Regions from separate parts of the Paenibacillus sp. 102 genome, predicted to be linked through region 3. Evidence: a T-box and tRNA genes for the amino acid it is inferred to sense, from the RefSeq annotation. Region 3 holds a T-box; the other regions hold tRNA genes.
The links. A T-box is a leader RNA that pairs with one kind of tRNA and senses whether it is charged. The one in region 3 lies ahead of serS (serine--tRNA ligase), so its partner is inferred to be a tRNA-Ser.
Positions count from the first base shown of each region.

Region 1 (5,462 bases), on a different contig from region 3:
GACACACGTACTGTAGCAGCCCAAGAATTGCCTACACAAAATATCCAACATATAAAACCAGGCTCAAAAATATTATATTTGAATAATAGAATGAAAACAAGGAATAAAACTAACTCCTTAAAAAAAACAAATATTGCGTTTACTAAATCTACTGAACGTAAAAATAGTTATATCATAAATGCCGATGTGTTAAACATTCGTTCTGAGCCAAATATCAAATCCCCTATTATTGATAGATTATCCAACGGCAAATTCATCTCCGTCCAAGAAATACAAGGGGATTGGTATAAAATCTCACATAATGGACAACAAGGATATGTAAAAAAAGAATTTGCATCCCATGTATCAGAGCCATTAGTAAAAGGAATTACAGTACAAAATGAATCTTCCTTTTACGTTGCTACACCTACATTAAAAGTCCGCCGCGGAGCAGGAACAGATACTGCCGTAATTGGATCTTTACAAAACGGGACACAAGTCACTGTTATAGAAACAGTTGGTACCTGGTACAAAATTCGCTTCGGAACATCTTACGGATTTGTAGCAAAACATTATATTATTCAAAAACAACCACAAACGAGACAAGCCGCTCCTTCTATTCCTGCTGTTTTTAAATTCCCTACTCAAGGAACGATTAGTTCTACATTTAATATGCGCTGGGAACAAATGCATTATGGTGTAGATATTTCCGCACCAGGTAATGTTTCAATTCATGCAGCTGCTACAGGTAAAGTTATAAAGTCTTATTACTCTGCTAGCTATGGAAATGTCGTATTTGTAGCACATCATATTCGAGGTAAACTATATACAACCGTTTACGCTCATATGAAAGACCGTTCAGTACAAGTTGGTGATCAAGTTCAAACCGGGCAATTGTTAGGATATATGGGAAATACAGGTCATTCATTTGGACAACATCTCCATTTTGAATTACATAATGGTGAATGGAATTTTGAAAAGACAAACGCAGTAAATCCACTGCCTTATTTGGTTCGGTAATATTATATGCCACGTAATATACCATTGATAATTGAGTATATAGCTTTTCTCGGTTTAATCTGTTGCTTAGTCATTTACAATACTAACCCTGTCTTTTTGGGTATCGTTATCTCATTTGTTGCTATTGAATCTTTGATGGAAGCATTCAAAATCCGACTAAAGAAACAAATTTCTCATATATATACTGTAATTATTATTATGAGCGGCTTAATAACAAATATTATTTATAGTGGTTTTCATATGGCTGCTATATTCCCTGTATTTTTTATAGGGGTACTAATCATCATATCCCAATATATTTACATTCCTGAACACCGTAAGAACCAACAAGAAGCTTAGAACAACCTTCTACATTTACGACGAAAAAAGGGGTCTCACTTCAAGTGAGCCCCCTTTTTTCACCTATACATTATATTGAAAAATTTCTTTTTATCCACACGCATATCGTTCATAAATAAAACTTAAATTATACTTCTTCTCTAAGCCCATTCGTTGTTCATCATCACACCAGTAAAATAAAATATCATGAATCGTTGCATAACGTTTATTCTTTAGAAATTGCTTAATAAATGACGGTAAACAATCGTGTAATTGTATAAATATATAATTCCGCAGAATTTCTTCTTTATGTTCAATTCCTTTACAAACATACATCAACTCTTCACAATAATATGCATGTTGCGGAACTTGAATCATTTCAAAAAATGGTACATATGATAATAGTTTCCCAATGAAGTGCTCGTATCGATTCATAAACTCAAATGACATATGCTCCATCATTTCCTTCATTACATAAAGATAATCATCCACATGAGTAGTTTTTAGCGGATTAAGGCGGTCAGAAATTTGAGCAATTACAGCCCTTTGACATGCAATAACAGAGCGACTAGGTCCATAATATGTTAAGAAATCCGTACACTTACGATATTTTTTTAATAGGTCATATATGTATAAGTCATAAACGTATGTATTACAGTATATTGCTAAATTCATCATCTCTTGATCCAATTCTTCTTTGGACAATCGTTTTGCCTGTTTGCAAATATAAAAAAATGTAAGTTCCATTACTTCCTTATGAGATAATAGCTTTTCACATTTTTCAATACATTCTTCATTAAATTTAATTCTTTCCCATATCATTATATCTCTATTTCCCAATTCTCCGATGCGATATTTTACAATTAAGTAGTTCCAAGCCACAACTTGGGTTAAAACATCCCATGTTTCATATTCCATAGATGTATGTACAAATTCATCTAATTTATGGTTCACCATAAATGTATAAGCTTCCTTATACCAACCAATGTCCTGGCATAAACGAACAATACGAACTAAAGTTGGTATTTCATCTTTATGAAACTGTGGCAAATCCTTCACTTTATTCATTCCATATAAAATAAACGGAGCCAAGTTTTCTTGTTTATAAAATTCTTTTTCTTTCCAGGCTAAAATTGTCCGTTCTTTTCCTTCGCCTTTCGGATGATTTGGTACAAGTAAAGAAAGTAAGTCCGTAAAATCATTTGGTTCCACATAGGCCTCTGTAACCAAATTCCAATTTGGATTACTCTGTACATCCCTCATATCATTTCCCCTCCGTTTCTATATATATATGAAATTTTTAATAACTTAGCAGATAATCACAATATTAATAATATTAATAATATTAATATATTCAAAATCCCTTATGAAACTTATATTTATTATTATATCATTTTTTAACATAACAAAAATTAGTAATGGAAATTGTTAACCAAAATTTCAAATGAACTTAACATATGTCATTCTTCAGATATACTTAGATAAACCTCTTTCCCTATGTATATTGGGATACGTTTTAATAACAATATAGTCTTATTTATAAGTATTAATAAAACGTATCCGCTCTTACCTATTCTCTTACATCTAAATACACTGTATTTTCTAGGCGAAAAATAATTCACACCTACATTTCATTCTGTATGCTCAGAAATTTCACTTAAAGCAAATCCTGCTTGATCATCAGCTTTCTCTGTTATTGCTAAATCACCTAGCGCTAACATCCCAACAAGCTGGCCATTCTCAACTACAGGTAGTCTTCTGATTTGGTGCTGTGCCATTAACTCTGTAGCCTTTTCAATAGAGTCATTAGGAGAAACCGAAACAATTCCTGTAGTCATGACATTTGTAATTTTATTAGACCCAGGATGTTTCTCAGCAATTCCACGAACAACTAGATCACGATCAGTGACAAGACCAACCACTTGATTGTTCTCGACAACTGGAATCATTCCAATGTCCTCTTCTTTCATTTTCACAGCAGCTTCGTATACATTATCTAGCGGTGTACATTGTACAATATCGGTATTCATAAATTCTCTAACTGTTGTCATGTAGCTCTATGCCCTCCTTTTTATACATACTATAGTTTCTCCAAATTCCCTTTATTTATTTCATAATAAATAGAGGAATTTTAGATTAACGATATTGCATATTAGAAAAAACAGAGCTCTCACATTATCTTTTTCACAAGAAAAAAAGAGCCAGCTAATTGCTGACTCTTTTTTATGACCCGTACGGGATTCGAACCCGTGTTACCGCCGTGAAAGGGCGGTGTCTTAACCACTTGACCAACGGGCCATGGCTCCGCAGGTAGGACTCGAACCTACGACCGATCGGTTAACAGCCGATAGCTCTACCACTGAGCTACTGCGGAATATGGTGGGCCTAAATGGACTCGAACCATCGACCTCACGCTTATCAGGCGTGCGCTCTAACCAGCTGAGCTATAGGCCCATAATCTCTTTACAGGGGCAGTAGGAATTGAACCCACACCGGAGGTTTTGGAGACCTCTGTTCTACCTTTAAACTATGCCCCTAAGTGGTGCCGGCTAGAGGACTTGAACCCCCAACCTACTGATTACAAGTCAGTTGCTCTACCAATTGAGCTAAGCCGGCATAAAAAAATGGTGGCTCGGGACGGAATCGAACCGCCGACACGAGGATTTTCAGTCCTCTGCTCTACCGACTGAGCTACCGAGCCAAACATAAATGGCGGTCCCGACCGGGGTCGAACCGGCGATCTCCTGCGTGACAGGCAGGCATGTTAACCACTACACCACGGGACCATTTGGTTGCGGGGACAGGATTTGAACCTGCGACCTTCGGGTTATGAGCCCGACGAGCTACCAGACTGCTCCACCCCGCGATGATATAATATTATTTTAAAAATGGAGGAGGTAGAGGGATTCGAACCCCCGCGCGACTCTCGCCGCCTGTCGGTTTTCAAGACCGATCCCTTCAGCCGAACTTGGGTATACCTCCATGAAGTAAATATTAATTATGTCTTTTAGTTATCTTTATACATCTAATAGTTTTTATTAACTATCTAATTATTCCATTTTAATTATTATAAAATGGAGGAGGTAGAGGGATTCGAACCCCCGCGCGACTCTCGCCGCCTGTCGGTTTTCAAGACCGATCCCTTCAGCCGAACTTGGGTATACCTCCAATAAATAACTAAAGTGGAGCCTAGCGGGATCGAACCGCTGACCTCCTGCGTGCAAGGCAGGCGCTCTCCCAGCTGAGCTAAGGCCCCATGTTTTAAAACTATCGGGAAGACAGGATTTGAACCTGCGACCCCCTGGTCCCAAACCAGGTGCTCTACCAAGCTGAGCCACTTCCCGTCAATAAAAGCGCGCCCGAGAGGAGTCGAACCCCTAACCTCTTGATCCGTAGTCAAACGCTCTATCCAATTGAGCTACGGGCGCATATGGTGCCGAGGGCGGGGGTCGAACCCGCACGGTGGTCACCCACCGCAGGATTTTAAGTCCTGTGCGTCTGCCTGTTCCGCCACCCCGGCATGTCATATTGAAAATTGGAGCGGAAGACGGGATTCGAACCCGCGACCCCAACCTTGGCAAGGTTGTATTCTACCACTGAACTACTTCCGCAAGACATGTTATGAGATATTTTATTAAAAGTGCGGGTGAAGGGAGTCGAACCCCCACGCCAAAGGCGCCAGATCCTAAGTCTGGTGCGTCTGCCAATTCCGCCACACCCGCATATTTTTAAAAATGGTGAGCCATGAAGGACTCGAACCTTCGACCCTCTGATTAAAAGTCAGATGCTCTACCAACTGAGCTAATGGCTCTTAATGGCTGGGCTAGCTGGATTCGAACCAGCGCATGACGGAGTCAAAGTCCGTTGCCTTACCGCTTGGCTATAGCCCATTAATTAAGAAATGGTGGAGGGGGGCAGATTCGAACTGCCGAACCCGAAGGAGCGGATTTACAGTCCGCCGCGTTTAGCCACTTCGCTACCCCTCCGACATTATATGGTGGAGGATGACGGGATCGAACCGCCGACCCCCTGCTTGTAAGGCAGGTGCTCTCCCAGCTGAGCTAATCCTCCATTTGCCTGGCAACGTCCTACTCTCACAGGGACAAGGTCCCAACTACCATCGGCGCTAGAGAGCTTAACTTCCG
Region 1 is NZ_JBCGHT010000006.1:224,611-230,072, forward strand. It holds gene AAIE21_RS16395 (SH3 domain-containing protein) at 1-999, shown strand, start outside; gene AAIE21_RS16400 (hypothetical protein) at 1,006-1,338, shown strand; gene AAIE21_RS16405 (DUF3965 domain-containing protein) at 1,429-2,580, opposite strand; gene AAIE21_RS16410 (CBS domain-containing protein) at 2,949-3,368, opposite strand; tRNA gene AAIE21_RS16415 (tRNA-Glu) at 3,544-3,615, opposite strand; tRNA gene AAIE21_RS16420 (tRNA-Asn) at 3,617-3,691, opposite strand; tRNA gene AAIE21_RS16425 (tRNA-Ile) at 3,695-3,771, opposite strand; tRNA gene AAIE21_RS16430 (tRNA-Trp) at 3,784-3,854, opposite strand; tRNA gene AAIE21_RS16435 (tRNA-Thr) at 3,858-3,933, opposite strand; tRNA gene AAIE21_RS16440 (tRNA-Phe) at 3,943-4,018, opposite strand; tRNA gene AAIE21_RS16445 (tRNA-Asp) at 4,028-4,103, opposite strand; tRNA gene AAIE21_RS16450 (tRNA-Met) at 4,107-4,183, opposite strand; tRNA gene AAIE21_RS16455 (tRNA-Ser) at 4,207-4,299, opposite strand; tRNA gene AAIE21_RS16460 (tRNA-Ser) at 4,393-4,485, opposite strand; tRNA gene AAIE21_RS16465 (tRNA-Ala) at 4,501-4,573, opposite strand; tRNA gene AAIE21_RS16470 (tRNA-Pro) at 4,588-4,661, opposite strand; tRNA gene AAIE21_RS16475 (tRNA-Arg) at 4,672-4,745, opposite strand; tRNA gene AAIE21_RS16480 (tRNA-Leu) at 4,749-4,837, opposite strand; tRNA gene AAIE21_RS16485 (tRNA-Gly) at 4,854-4,928, opposite strand; tRNA gene AAIE21_RS16490 (tRNA-Leu) at 4,959-5,039, opposite strand; tRNA gene AAIE21_RS16495 (tRNA-Lys) at 5,053-5,128, opposite strand; tRNA gene AAIE21_RS16500 (tRNA-Gln) at 5,133-5,207, opposite strand; tRNA gene AAIE21_RS16505 (tRNA-Tyr) at 5,220-5,303, opposite strand; tRNA gene AAIE21_RS16510 (tRNA-Val) at 5,313-5,388, opposite strand; rRNA gene rrf (5S ribosomal RNA) at 5,393-5,462, opposite strand, start outside.
Region 1: it encodes a tRNA-Ser, which carries the amino acid that the T-box ahead of serS (serine--tRNA ligase) is inferred to sense. The anticodon was not compared.

Region 2 (4,380 bases), on a different contig from region 3:
GTTGTATATGGAAACGGTAGATAATCGACAAGCGTTAATGAAAATGTTAGTGAAAGAATTAGGCTTTACAGAAAAGCAAGTTCGTCATGTTATTCAATTAACAGAAGAAGGTAACACAGTTCCATTTATTGCTCGTTACCGAAAAGAATGGACAGGTTCTTTAGATGAAGTGCAAATTCGTACTGTCTTAGAAAGATGGCAATATATGATGCAACTTGAAGATCGAAAAGAAGAGGTTCTTCGTCTGATTCATGAAAAGGGAAAATTAACAGAAGAGTTGCGCCATCATATTATATCTGCAGTAAAGCTACAAGAAGTAGAAGACTTGTACCGTCCTTATAAAGAAAAAAGAAGAACGAAAGCGACAATCGCGAAAGATAAGGGATTAGAGCCATTAGCTGAGTGGCTACTTCTGTTTACAAAAGAAGACCCGGAAGATAAAGTGAAGGAATTTGTTAATGCCGAGAAAGAAGTACAATCTATCCAAGAAGCACTGCAAGGTGCACAAGATATTATTGCAGAAATTGTATCGGATGATGCGGCATACCGCAGTTGGATTCGAAATATCACTTTTAAAAAAGGGATGATTGTGTCCTCTGTAAAAGATGAAGAAAAAGATGAAAAAAATATATATGAGATGTATTACGGTTATGAAGAGCCACTGCAAAAAGTTGTACCACATCGTGTATTAGCTATGAATCGTGGTGAGAAGGAAGAAATGTTGAAAGTTTCGGTTCTTCCGCCAACAGAAGAAATTATTCGATTTTTACATAAAAAAGTGATTCATGATGAATCTTCTAAAAGTGCACTATATGTACAATTAGCGATTGAAGATGGATATAAGCGATTAATTCAGCCGTCAATCGAAAGGGAGATTCGTAAAGAATTAACTGAAACGGCAGAAGAACAAGCAATTCACATTTTCTCTGAGAATTTACGTAATTTATTATTACAGCCACCGATGAAAGGGAAAGTAGTATTGGCGGTGGATCCTGCGTATCGAACAGGGTGTAAGTTAGCGGTAGTAGATGATACAGGGAAAGTGCTGCATATTGATGTCGTTTATCCGCACCCACCTGTTCGGAAATATGAAGATGCAAAAACAAAAGTTATTTCTATTATAGAGAAATATCAGGTTCAGATGATTGCGATTGGAAATGGTACAGCTTCTAGGGAGACAGAAGAGTTTATAGTAGATGTTTTACAATTCGTACAGCAAGATGTATTTTATATTATTGTCAATGAGGCCGGTGCTAGTGTCTATTCAGCTTCTGATTTGGCTCGTGAAGAATTTCCGGATCTTCAAGTTGAAGAAAGAAGTGCTGTTTCTATTGGACGCCGCTTACAAGATCCCCTTGCTGAACTTGTGAAAATTGATCCGAAATCAGTTGGAGTAGGACAATATCAGCATGATGTATCACAGAAGAGATTAAATGAATCATTAACATTTGTTGTGGAAACAGCTGTTAACCAAGTAGGAGTGAATGTGAATACAGCTTCTGTAGCGCTATTGCAATACGTTTCGGGATTATCAAAAACTGTTGCGAAAAATATTGTTGCGAAGCGTGAGGGAGATGGGAAATTTACAAAACGCACAGAATTAAAAAAAATACCACGGCTAGGTGCTAAAACGTATGAACAATGTATTGGTTTCTTACGTATACTAGAAGGTAAAAACCCACTTGATAGAACAGGTATTCATCCCGAGCAGTATAAAAGTGTTGAATTGCTATTAAAAAGTTTAGGATTAGCGATTGATGATGTAGGACAACCGCATTTACAAAAATGTTTAGAAGAAGTGGAGGTTTCTAAATTATCTCAAGAGACGAATATTGGTGAGCCGACATTAATTGATATTATAGATGCCCTAATTAGTCCGGAAAGAGATATGCGTGATGAATTGCCAAAACCACTTTTGAAAAAGGGGATTCTCAAATTAGAAGATTTAAAGCGTGGTATGGAGTTGGAAGGAACTGTTCGAAATGTTGTTGATTTTGGTGCTTTTGTCGATATTGGTGTGAAACAAGATGGTTTAGTACATATTTCTAAACTGAGCAAACAGTTTGTGAAGCATCCGTTAGATGTGGTGTCTGTCGGACAAATTGTAAAGGTATGGGTAGATGATGTTGATATGAAAAAAGGACGCGTTGCCTTATCAATGTTACCTATTGAATAAGAATGGGAAGAGGGCAGGTGTAGCGCTGCTCTTTTTTCTTGAATGGATGTTAGTGGAATTTTAATCGGTGGGGGGAAGCTTCAGCCCCCACTGATTAAACGTTCACTTTATCAGGAATTTTGATGTGTTTTGCTATAATAAAACCAGCATTCATTTAGTAACTTAATTTGATACCGGTTTTTTTCAAAATATGCACGCTGCATTTGCTTTCGGAGCCACGTAGGCATAAGAATCCCTCCTTGTTTAATCCGGCTCTAACAAGTAGCCCCTATGGACTGAGATGAAGATTCAAAGTAAGTGAAAAACTCAATCTTGGGAACTGCTTATAAGAGTTTGGTCAGCGAAGTTCTATGAACAGATGAGGGAGAAGATGGTTTATAGAAGTTGCGCTTTTTGAATGAGGATGGGTATATGTACTATTTAATATATGTATAAGAAAGAAGAAAAGTGTAAGTTTATTTTTAGTTTTTTGGGGGAATCAAAATGAATGAAAAAGAAATCCAAAGATTTGTAGAAGAGATATCATTGCAATATTTCGGGAGGGCTTTTTTACATAAAGCAATGTTCAATAAACGACTGCGTACAACTGGTGGGAGGTATTTGCTCAGAAGTCATAATATAGAATTAAACTATCATTATTATGAAGTGTATGGAAAAGAAGAACTAATTGGTATTATTAAGCATGAGCTATGTCATTATCATCTGCATATTATGGGGAGGGGATATCAACATCGGGATCGAGATTTTCGTCAGTTATTGAAAGAGGTTGGAGCTCCTAGATTTTGTAAGCGGATAGCGGGAGTGAGAAAAGAGCCTAAAACATATTTGTATGAATGCATAGAATGTACTCTTCAATATGTAAGAAGACGTCAAATCAATACAAAAAGATATGTTTGCGGAAAGTGTAAAGGTAGATTAAAAGAGATAAAAAACACCTTGACAGTTAAAAATCAATCCAGTATATTATAAACATGTCACGTTTGTACAAAATGTTGTATAAACGACTTGACTTATAATATGAATTTATATAAGATGTAAATTGTCTTTCTTATTCCGCAGTAGCTCAGTGGTAGAGCTATCGGCTGTTAACCGATCGGTCGTAGGTTCGAGTCCTACCTGCGGAGCCATACAGAGAAGTACCCAAGTGGCTCAAGGGGCTCCCCTGCTAAGGGAGTAGATCGCTAACGCGGTGCGAGGGTTCGAATCCCTTCTTCTCTGCCATTCATATTGGCCCGTTGGTCAAGTGGTTAAGACACCGCCCTTTCACGGCGGTAACACGGGTTCGAATCCCGTACGGGTCACCACTTTCGGAGGATTAGCTCAGCTGGGAGAGCACCTGCCTTACAAGCAGGGGGTCGGCGGTTCGATCCCGTCATCCTCCACCATATATAATTTGTAAATAGTGTCGTCGCGGGGTGGAGCAGTCCGGTAGCTCGTCGGGCTCATAACCCGAAGGTCGCAGGTTCAAATCCTGTCCCCGCAACCAATGGTCCCGTGGTGTAGTGGTTAACATGCCTGCCTGTCACGCAGGAGATCGCCGGTTCGACCCCGGTCGGGACCGCCATTTATAACTTCTGCTAATAAGCAGTTGTTTTTTATTTCTTATCGTGATATAATGATTTTCGTCACAAAAAAAGAATGACTTCGATGGGCTATAGCCAAGCGGTAAGGCAACGGACTTTGACTCCGTCATGCGCTGGTTCGAATCCAGCTAGCCCAGCCATTTACGAGCCATTAGCTCAGTTGGTAGAGCATCTGACTTTTAATCAGAGGGTCGAAGGTTCGAATCCTTCATGGCTCACTTTTTCTTAATTTCCGCGCGGTCGTGGCGGAATGGCAGACGCGCTAGGTTGAGGGCCTAGTGGGGGAAACCCCGTGGAGGTTCAAGTCCTCTCGGCCGCACCAAAGAAAAAATAAAAAAGCACTTGCATTTGAAAACGCGGTGTGATAAGATAATTGAGTCGCTGAAATGAGACGGCGATACAACATCATGAATAAGCGCCCGTAGCTCAATTGGATAGAGCGTTTGACTACGGATCAAGAGGTTAGGGGTTCGACTCCTCTCGGGCGCGCCATAACGGGAAGTGGCTCAGCTTGGTAGAGCACCTGGTTTGGGACCAGGGGGTCGCAGGTTCAAATCCTGTCTTCCCGACCACGCGGGTGTAGTTTAGTGGTAAAACAAGAGCCTTCCAAGCTCTGGTCGA
Region 2 is NZ_JBCGHT010000015.1:420-4,799, reverse strand. It holds gene AAIE21_RS22765 (Tex family protein) at 8-2,176, shown strand; gene cmpA (cortex morphogenetic protein CmpA) at 2,287-2,403, opposite strand; gene AAIE21_RS22755 (SprT family protein) at 2,660-3,145, shown strand; tRNA gene AAIE21_RS22750 (tRNA-Asn) at 3,229-3,303, shown strand; tRNA gene AAIE21_RS22745 (tRNA-Ser) at 3,307-3,397, shown strand; tRNA gene AAIE21_RS22740 (tRNA-Glu) at 3,406-3,480, shown strand; tRNA gene AAIE21_RS22735 (tRNA-Val) at 3,486-3,561, shown strand; tRNA gene AAIE21_RS22730 (tRNA-Met) at 3,586-3,662, shown strand; tRNA gene AAIE21_RS22725 (tRNA-Asp) at 3,665-3,740, shown strand; tRNA gene AAIE21_RS22720 (tRNA-Gln) at 3,825-3,899, shown strand; tRNA gene AAIE21_RS22715 (tRNA-Lys) at 3,905-3,977, shown strand; tRNA gene AAIE21_RS22710 (tRNA-Leu) at 3,996-4,081, shown strand; tRNA gene AAIE21_RS22705 (tRNA-Arg) at 4,175-4,251, shown strand; tRNA gene AAIE21_RS22700 (tRNA-Pro) at 4,255-4,331, shown strand; tRNA gene AAIE21_RS22695 (tRNA-Gly) at 4,333-4,380, shown strand, end outside.
Region 2: it encodes a tRNA-Ser, which carries the amino acid that the T-box ahead of serS (serine--tRNA ligase) is inferred to sense. The anticodon was not compared.

Region 3 (6,336 bases):
CATCCTCTAAAAACTGATATCCTTGTTTTTTTCGTTTACGCGTTGTTACTCCATGTGCCAAAACTGTTGTTGTTTCTGGATAGTTTGGATCAACAGTTAATAAACATGCTTTTAAAAGTTGACTCATTCCATAAAATAACAACATAGGTTGAATAGAAAAAGGTGCAGTTTTACATAATTCATAATAACTTTTTCCATGCTCTAAGTAATAAATAAAAGGATAACAATTTTCGAAGCTTTTTTTTTCGGCATTTTCAATAGGTAATTTTTCATAACAGCGGGCAAGATAACGCTGTACATGTTGGGATGAAAAAAAGAAACTTAATTGCTGCCAAGTATAAGATGTATGATGCATATATTACGCTCCTCTTATTATCTAAAAATTCTAACATATATGTACTTTCTTGACAGTATTTTAACCAATTGTTAAGCTACTAATAATAATTTCTGGTATCATGGGGGGAACAATTATGTGGGAATCTAAATTTGTTAAAGAAGGTTTGACATTCGATGATGTATTACTTGTACCAGCGAAGTCAGATGTATTGCCAAGAGAAGTAAGTGTTAAAACGGTTCTATCTGAAAGTTTGCAGTTAAACATTCCTTTAATTAGCGCAGGGATGGATACAGTAACAGAAGCTGATATGGCTATTGCAATGGCGCGTCAAGGCGGTTTAGGGATTATTCATAAGAATATGTCTATTGAGCAACAAGCTGAGCATGTTGATAAAGTAAAACGCTCTGAAAGTGGCGTTATCTCAGATCCTTTCTTTTTAACTCCGGAACATCAAGTATATGATGCAGAACATCTTATGGGAAAATATCGTATCTCAGGTGTACCAATTGTAAATAATTTAGATGAGAAAAAATTAGTTGGTATTATTACAAACCGTGATATGCGTTTTATTCAAGACTACTCTATTAAAATTTCCGATGTAATGACAAAGGAACAATTAATTACAGCTTCAGTTGGTACAACGCTAGAAGAAGCTGAAAAAATCCTACAGAAATATAAAATTGAAAAGCTCCCTCTTGTTGATAATGACGGTGTATTACAAGGGCTCATCACAATTAAAGATATTGAGAAAGTAATTGAGTTCCCAAACTCTGCAAAAGATAAGCAAGGTCGTTTATTAGTTGGAGCAGCTGTTGGGGTAACTGCAGACGCTATGATACGCATTGATGCATTAGTAAAAGCAAACGTAGACGTAATTGTACTTGATACAGCTCATGGACATTCTCAAGGTGTTATTGAAAAAGTAAAAGAAGTTCGTGCAAAATATCCAGCATTAAACATCATTGCAGGTAACGTTGCCACAGCAGAAGCGACACGCGCATTAATTGAAGCAGGTGCAAATGTTATCAAAGTTGGTATTGGACCAGGTTCTATTTGTACAACACGTGTTGTAGCTGGCGTTGGTGTACCGCAATTAACAGCAGTATATGATTGTGCAACAGAAGCTCGTAAACATGGTATCCCAGTTATTGCTGATGGTGGTATTAAATACTCAGGCGATATGGTAAAAGCCTTAGCAGCAGGAGCACACGTTGTAATGCTTGGTAGTATGTTTGCAGGCGTAGCAGAAAGCCCAGGAGAAACTGAAATTTACCAAGGACGTCAGTTTAAAGTATACCGCGGTATGGGTTCAGTCGGAGCGATGGAAAAAGGAAGTAAAGATCGTTACTTCCAAGAAGGAAACAAAAAACTTGTTCCAGAAGGCATCGAGGGACGTGTACCATATAAAGGACCTTTAGCTGATACAGTTCATCAATTAGTTGGTGGATTACGTGCTGGTATGGGATATTGTGGAGCTAACGACTTAGAATTCTTACGTGAGAATGCACAATTTATTCGTATGTCAGGTGCTGGTTTACGTGAAAGTCATCCACATCACGTACAAATTACAAAAGAGGCTCCAAATTACTCTTTATAATGCCTTATATGTAAATAGATGGAGATTTGATATCTCTGTCTATTTTTTTTTGATTATGTTAGAATAACGGTTATGTGAGTACAAAGATATTGGGGGTAACAAAAGTGAAAGGTATGTTTTGCAAGCGATTTGTTGCAATGGTAACAGTGCTTACACTATTTTGCAGCATGTTCGTTACATATGGCAGTGCATCGGCAGAAACAGGTGCTGCTTTAAATGTGGAAGCAGGAGCGGCAATTTTAGTAGAAGCAGATTCTGGGAAAATTTTATATCAAAAAAATGCAGATGAATTATTAGCAATTGCTAGTATGACAAAAATGATGAGTGAATACTTAGTTCATAAAGCGGTGGATACAGGGAAACTTAAGTGGGATCAAAAAGTAAAAGTTTCTGAATATGCATATAAGATTTCACAAGACCGCTCATTATCAAATGTTCCATTAGAAAATGGAGGCTCTTATACGGTAAAAGAGTTGTACGAGGCAATGGCAATTTATTCTGCGAATGGTGCAACAATTGCTTTAGCTGAAGCAGTTGCAGGTAAAGAAGCAGATTTTGTAAAAATGATGAATGCTCAGGCAAAAGAGTTTGGATTGAAAAATTATAAATTTGTAAACTCTACAGGCTTAACAAACAAAGATTTAAAAGGACAACATCCTGAAGGTACAACACCGGATGAAGAAAATAAAATGTCTGCAAGAGATGTTGCTATTTTAGCACAACATCTTATTCAAGATTTTCCGAAGGTATTAGATACAGCGAAAATTTCAAAAAAAATATTTCGCGAAAACAAAGAGAAAATTGAAATGCCTAACTGGAACTGGATGTTAAAAGGATTAATTAAGGAATATGAAGGGGTAGATGGTTTGAAAACAGGATCTACTCCAGAAGCTGGCCATTGTTTTACAGGTACTGCGGAAAGAAATGGCATGCGTTTAATTTCTGTAGTTATTAACACAAGTTCTCATACGGCACGCTTTGATGAAACAAAGAAACTTTTTGATTACGGATTTACAAATTTTGATGTAAAAAAAGTGTATCCAAAGGGTTCGGCAGTAAAAGGGCATGAAACTGTACGAGTGGAAAACGCAAAAGATAAAGATGTTGCAGTACAAACAAAACAGGCTGTTACACTTCCAATACCAAAAGGAAGTAAAGATGTATATAAAACAGCATTTAAAGATACAGGTAAAGAAGCAGAAGCACCAATTAAAAAAGACACAGCATTAGGACAAATGGTTATATCACCTAAAGATAATAATGACCCTGGATTTTTATCAGGTAAATCATTACAAGTAGATCTCGTTACAAAATCAGAAGTAGAAAAGGCAAACTGGTTTGTACGCTCTATGCGTGGTGTAGGTTCTTTCTTTAGCGGTATTTGGAACAGTGCTGTTGATACAGTAAAAGGTTGGTTTTAAGAGCTCCTCATTGTAGGAGCTTTTTTTTATTCCTATTTTTCATACCGACTTTATGAAAAAGTAGTGGACAAGCCTCTAATAGTTAGTGGTAGAATGTAAGAGTATTCTCAATTTTCGCCGTTAATGGGGAAAAGCAATTCACCTAGGGGGGTTTTTGTACATGACAAATGTAACAGGGACAGAACGTGTAAAACGTGGAATGGCAGAAATGCAAAAAGGCGGCGTTATTATGGATGTAGTTAACGCTGAGCAAGCAAAAATTGCAGAAGAAGCAGGCGCAGTTGCTGTTATGGCACTAGAACGTGTTCCTGCAGATATTCGTGCAGCAGGTGGCGTTGCACGTATGGCAGATCCAACAATCGTTGAAGAGGTTATGGGTGCTGTATCAATTCCAGTTATGGCAAAATGCCGTATTGGTCACCTTGTGGAAGCACGTGTACTAGAATCATTAGGAGTAGACTACATTGATGAGAGTGAAGTATTAACTCCAGCTGATGAAGTATACCATTTAAATAAACGTGATTACACTGTTCCATTTGTATGTGGATGCCGTGATATTGGAGAAGCAGCGCGTCGTATTGCAGAAGGTGCATCTATGCTTCGTACAAAGGGAGAGCCTGGAACAGGAAACATTGTAGAAGCAGTACGTCATATGCGTCAAGTAAACGCAGAAATCCGTCAAGTTGCGAGCCTACGCGAAGACGAATTAATGACATATGCAAAAAATACGGGTGCTCCTTATGAAGTATTACTTGAAATCAAACGTCTTGGTCGTCTGCCAGTTGTAAACTTTGCAGCGGGTGGTGTAGCAACGCCAGCAGATGCTGCATTAATGATGCAACTTGGTGCAGATGGTGTGTTCGTAGGATCTGGTATCTTCAAATCAGAAAACCCAGAAAAATTTGCACGTGCAATTGTTGAAGCAACGACACACTACGAAGATTACGAGTTAATTGCAAGCCTTTCTAAAGGATTAGGTACTGCAATGAAAGGTGTCGAAATTTCAACATTATTACCAGAACAACGCATGCAAGAGCGTGGTTGGTAATTAAAGGAGATTTTGAAATGGTTAAAGTCGGTGTATTAGGTCTTCAAGGAGCTGTTCGTGAGCATGTAAAGTCAGTTGAAGCAAGTGGTGCAGAAGCTGTCATTGTAAAACGTATAGAACAACTTGAAGAAATTGATGGTCTTATTTTACCAGGCGGTGAAAGTACAACAATGCGCCGTCTTATCGATAAGTACGATTTTATGGAACCACTTCGCGAATTTGCGAAATCTGGTAAGCCAATGTTTGGTACATGTGCAGGTATGATTTTACTCGCAAACAACCTTATTGGTTATGAAGAATCTCATATTGGTGCTATGGATATTACAGTTGAACGTAATGCATTTGGACGCCAAAAGGATAGCTTTGAAGCCGCTCTTTCGATAAAAGGCGTAGGGGAAGACTTCATTGGTGTATTTATTCGTGCGCCATACGTTGTCAGTGTAGGAGATAACGTGGAAGTTCTTTCCATGCACAACGATCGAATGGTAGCAGTAAGACAAGGACCGTTTTTAGCAGCTTCTTTCCATCCGGAGTTAACGGATGATCATCGTGTTACAGCATATTTTGTGCAAATGGTGAAAGAGGCAAAAATGAAAAAAGTTGTATAAGTAACTTGCAACTTGTGTAAGATTATAGTAAATTGATGGTAACAATTTTATAAAATAAACGTGTTGATAGGAAGTAGTAACAAGTGGTGTTTCTTATAGAGAGTCGGTGGCTGGTGGAAACCGATAGAAACAGTTTGTGAATCCATCCTAGAATGAAATGTGGAATATCTTTATGATTAGTAAGCATTTCCGGTGAAGAGTCGTTATTTCTACTTGAGAGGAAAGCTATATTGCTTTCAACTAGGGTGGCAACGCGGGTTAACTCCCGTCCCTTTTTTACAGGGACGGGAGTTTTTTGTGTTTTATAAAATAAAAGGAGGAGTATATAATGCTTGATATTAAATTTTTACGTGCGAATTTTGAAGAAGTAAAAGCAAAATTGCAGCATAGAGGCGAAGACTTAACTGATTTCGGCCGTTTCGAAGAACTGGATACAAGAAGAAGAGAATTGCTTGTCCAAACGGAAGAGTTAAAAAGCAAGCGTAATGAAGTGTCTCAGCAGATTTCTGTATTAAAACGCGAAAAGAAAGATGCAGAAGCTTTAATTTTAGAAATGCGTGAGGTAGGGGAAAGAGTAAAGAATTTTGATGATGAACTTCGCTCAGTTGAAGCGGATCTAGAACGATTAATGCTTTCTATTCCAAATATCCCTCACGAATCTGCACCAATTGGTGACACAGAAGATGATAACGTAGTGGCACGTACTTGGGGAGAGGTAAAAGAATTTAATTTTGAACCAAAACCTCACTGGGATCTTGCAACTGATTTAGGGATTTTAGATTTTGAGCGTGCTGCTAAAGTAACGGGAAGCCGTTTTGTATTTTCTAAAGGTACAGGTGCAAAGTTAGAACGTGCTTTAATTAGCTTTATGCTTGATCTTCATACAGAAGAACATGGATATGAAGAAGTGTTACCTCCATATATGGTAAACCGTGCAAGTATGACAGGGACGGGACAGCTTCCAAAGTTTGAAGAAGATGCATTCCGTATTGAAAGTGAAGATTACTTCTTGATTCCTACAGCTGAAGTACCTGTAACAAATATGCATCGTGATGAGATTTTAAATGCAGACCAATTGCCAATCCGTTATGCAGCATTTAGTGCGTGCTTCCGTTCTGAAGCAGGTTCAGCTGGTCGGGATACACGTGGTTTAATTCGTCAGCATCAATTTAATAAAGTAGAGCTTGTGAAGTTTGTAAAACCAGAAGATTCTTATGAAGAATTAGAAAAGTTAACAAATGATGCAGAGCGCGTGTTACAATTATTAGGTCTACCGTATCGTGTTATGAGCATGTGTACAGGAGATTTAGGGTTTACAGCAGCGA
Region 3 is NZ_JBCGHT010000036.1:8,075-14,410, reverse strand. It holds gene AAIE21_RS28530 (YaaC family protein) at 1-355, opposite strand, end outside; gene guaB (IMP dehydrogenase) at 471-1,934, shown strand; gene AAIE21_RS28520 (serine hydrolase) at 2,039-3,355, shown strand; gene pdxS (pyridoxal 5'-phosphate synthase lyase subunit PdxS) at 3,516-4,403, shown strand; gene pdxT (pyridoxal 5'-phosphate synthase glutaminase subunit PdxT) at 4,421-5,011, shown strand; T-box leader at 5,066-5,287, shown strand; gene serS (serine--tRNA ligase) at 5,340-6,336, shown strand, end outside.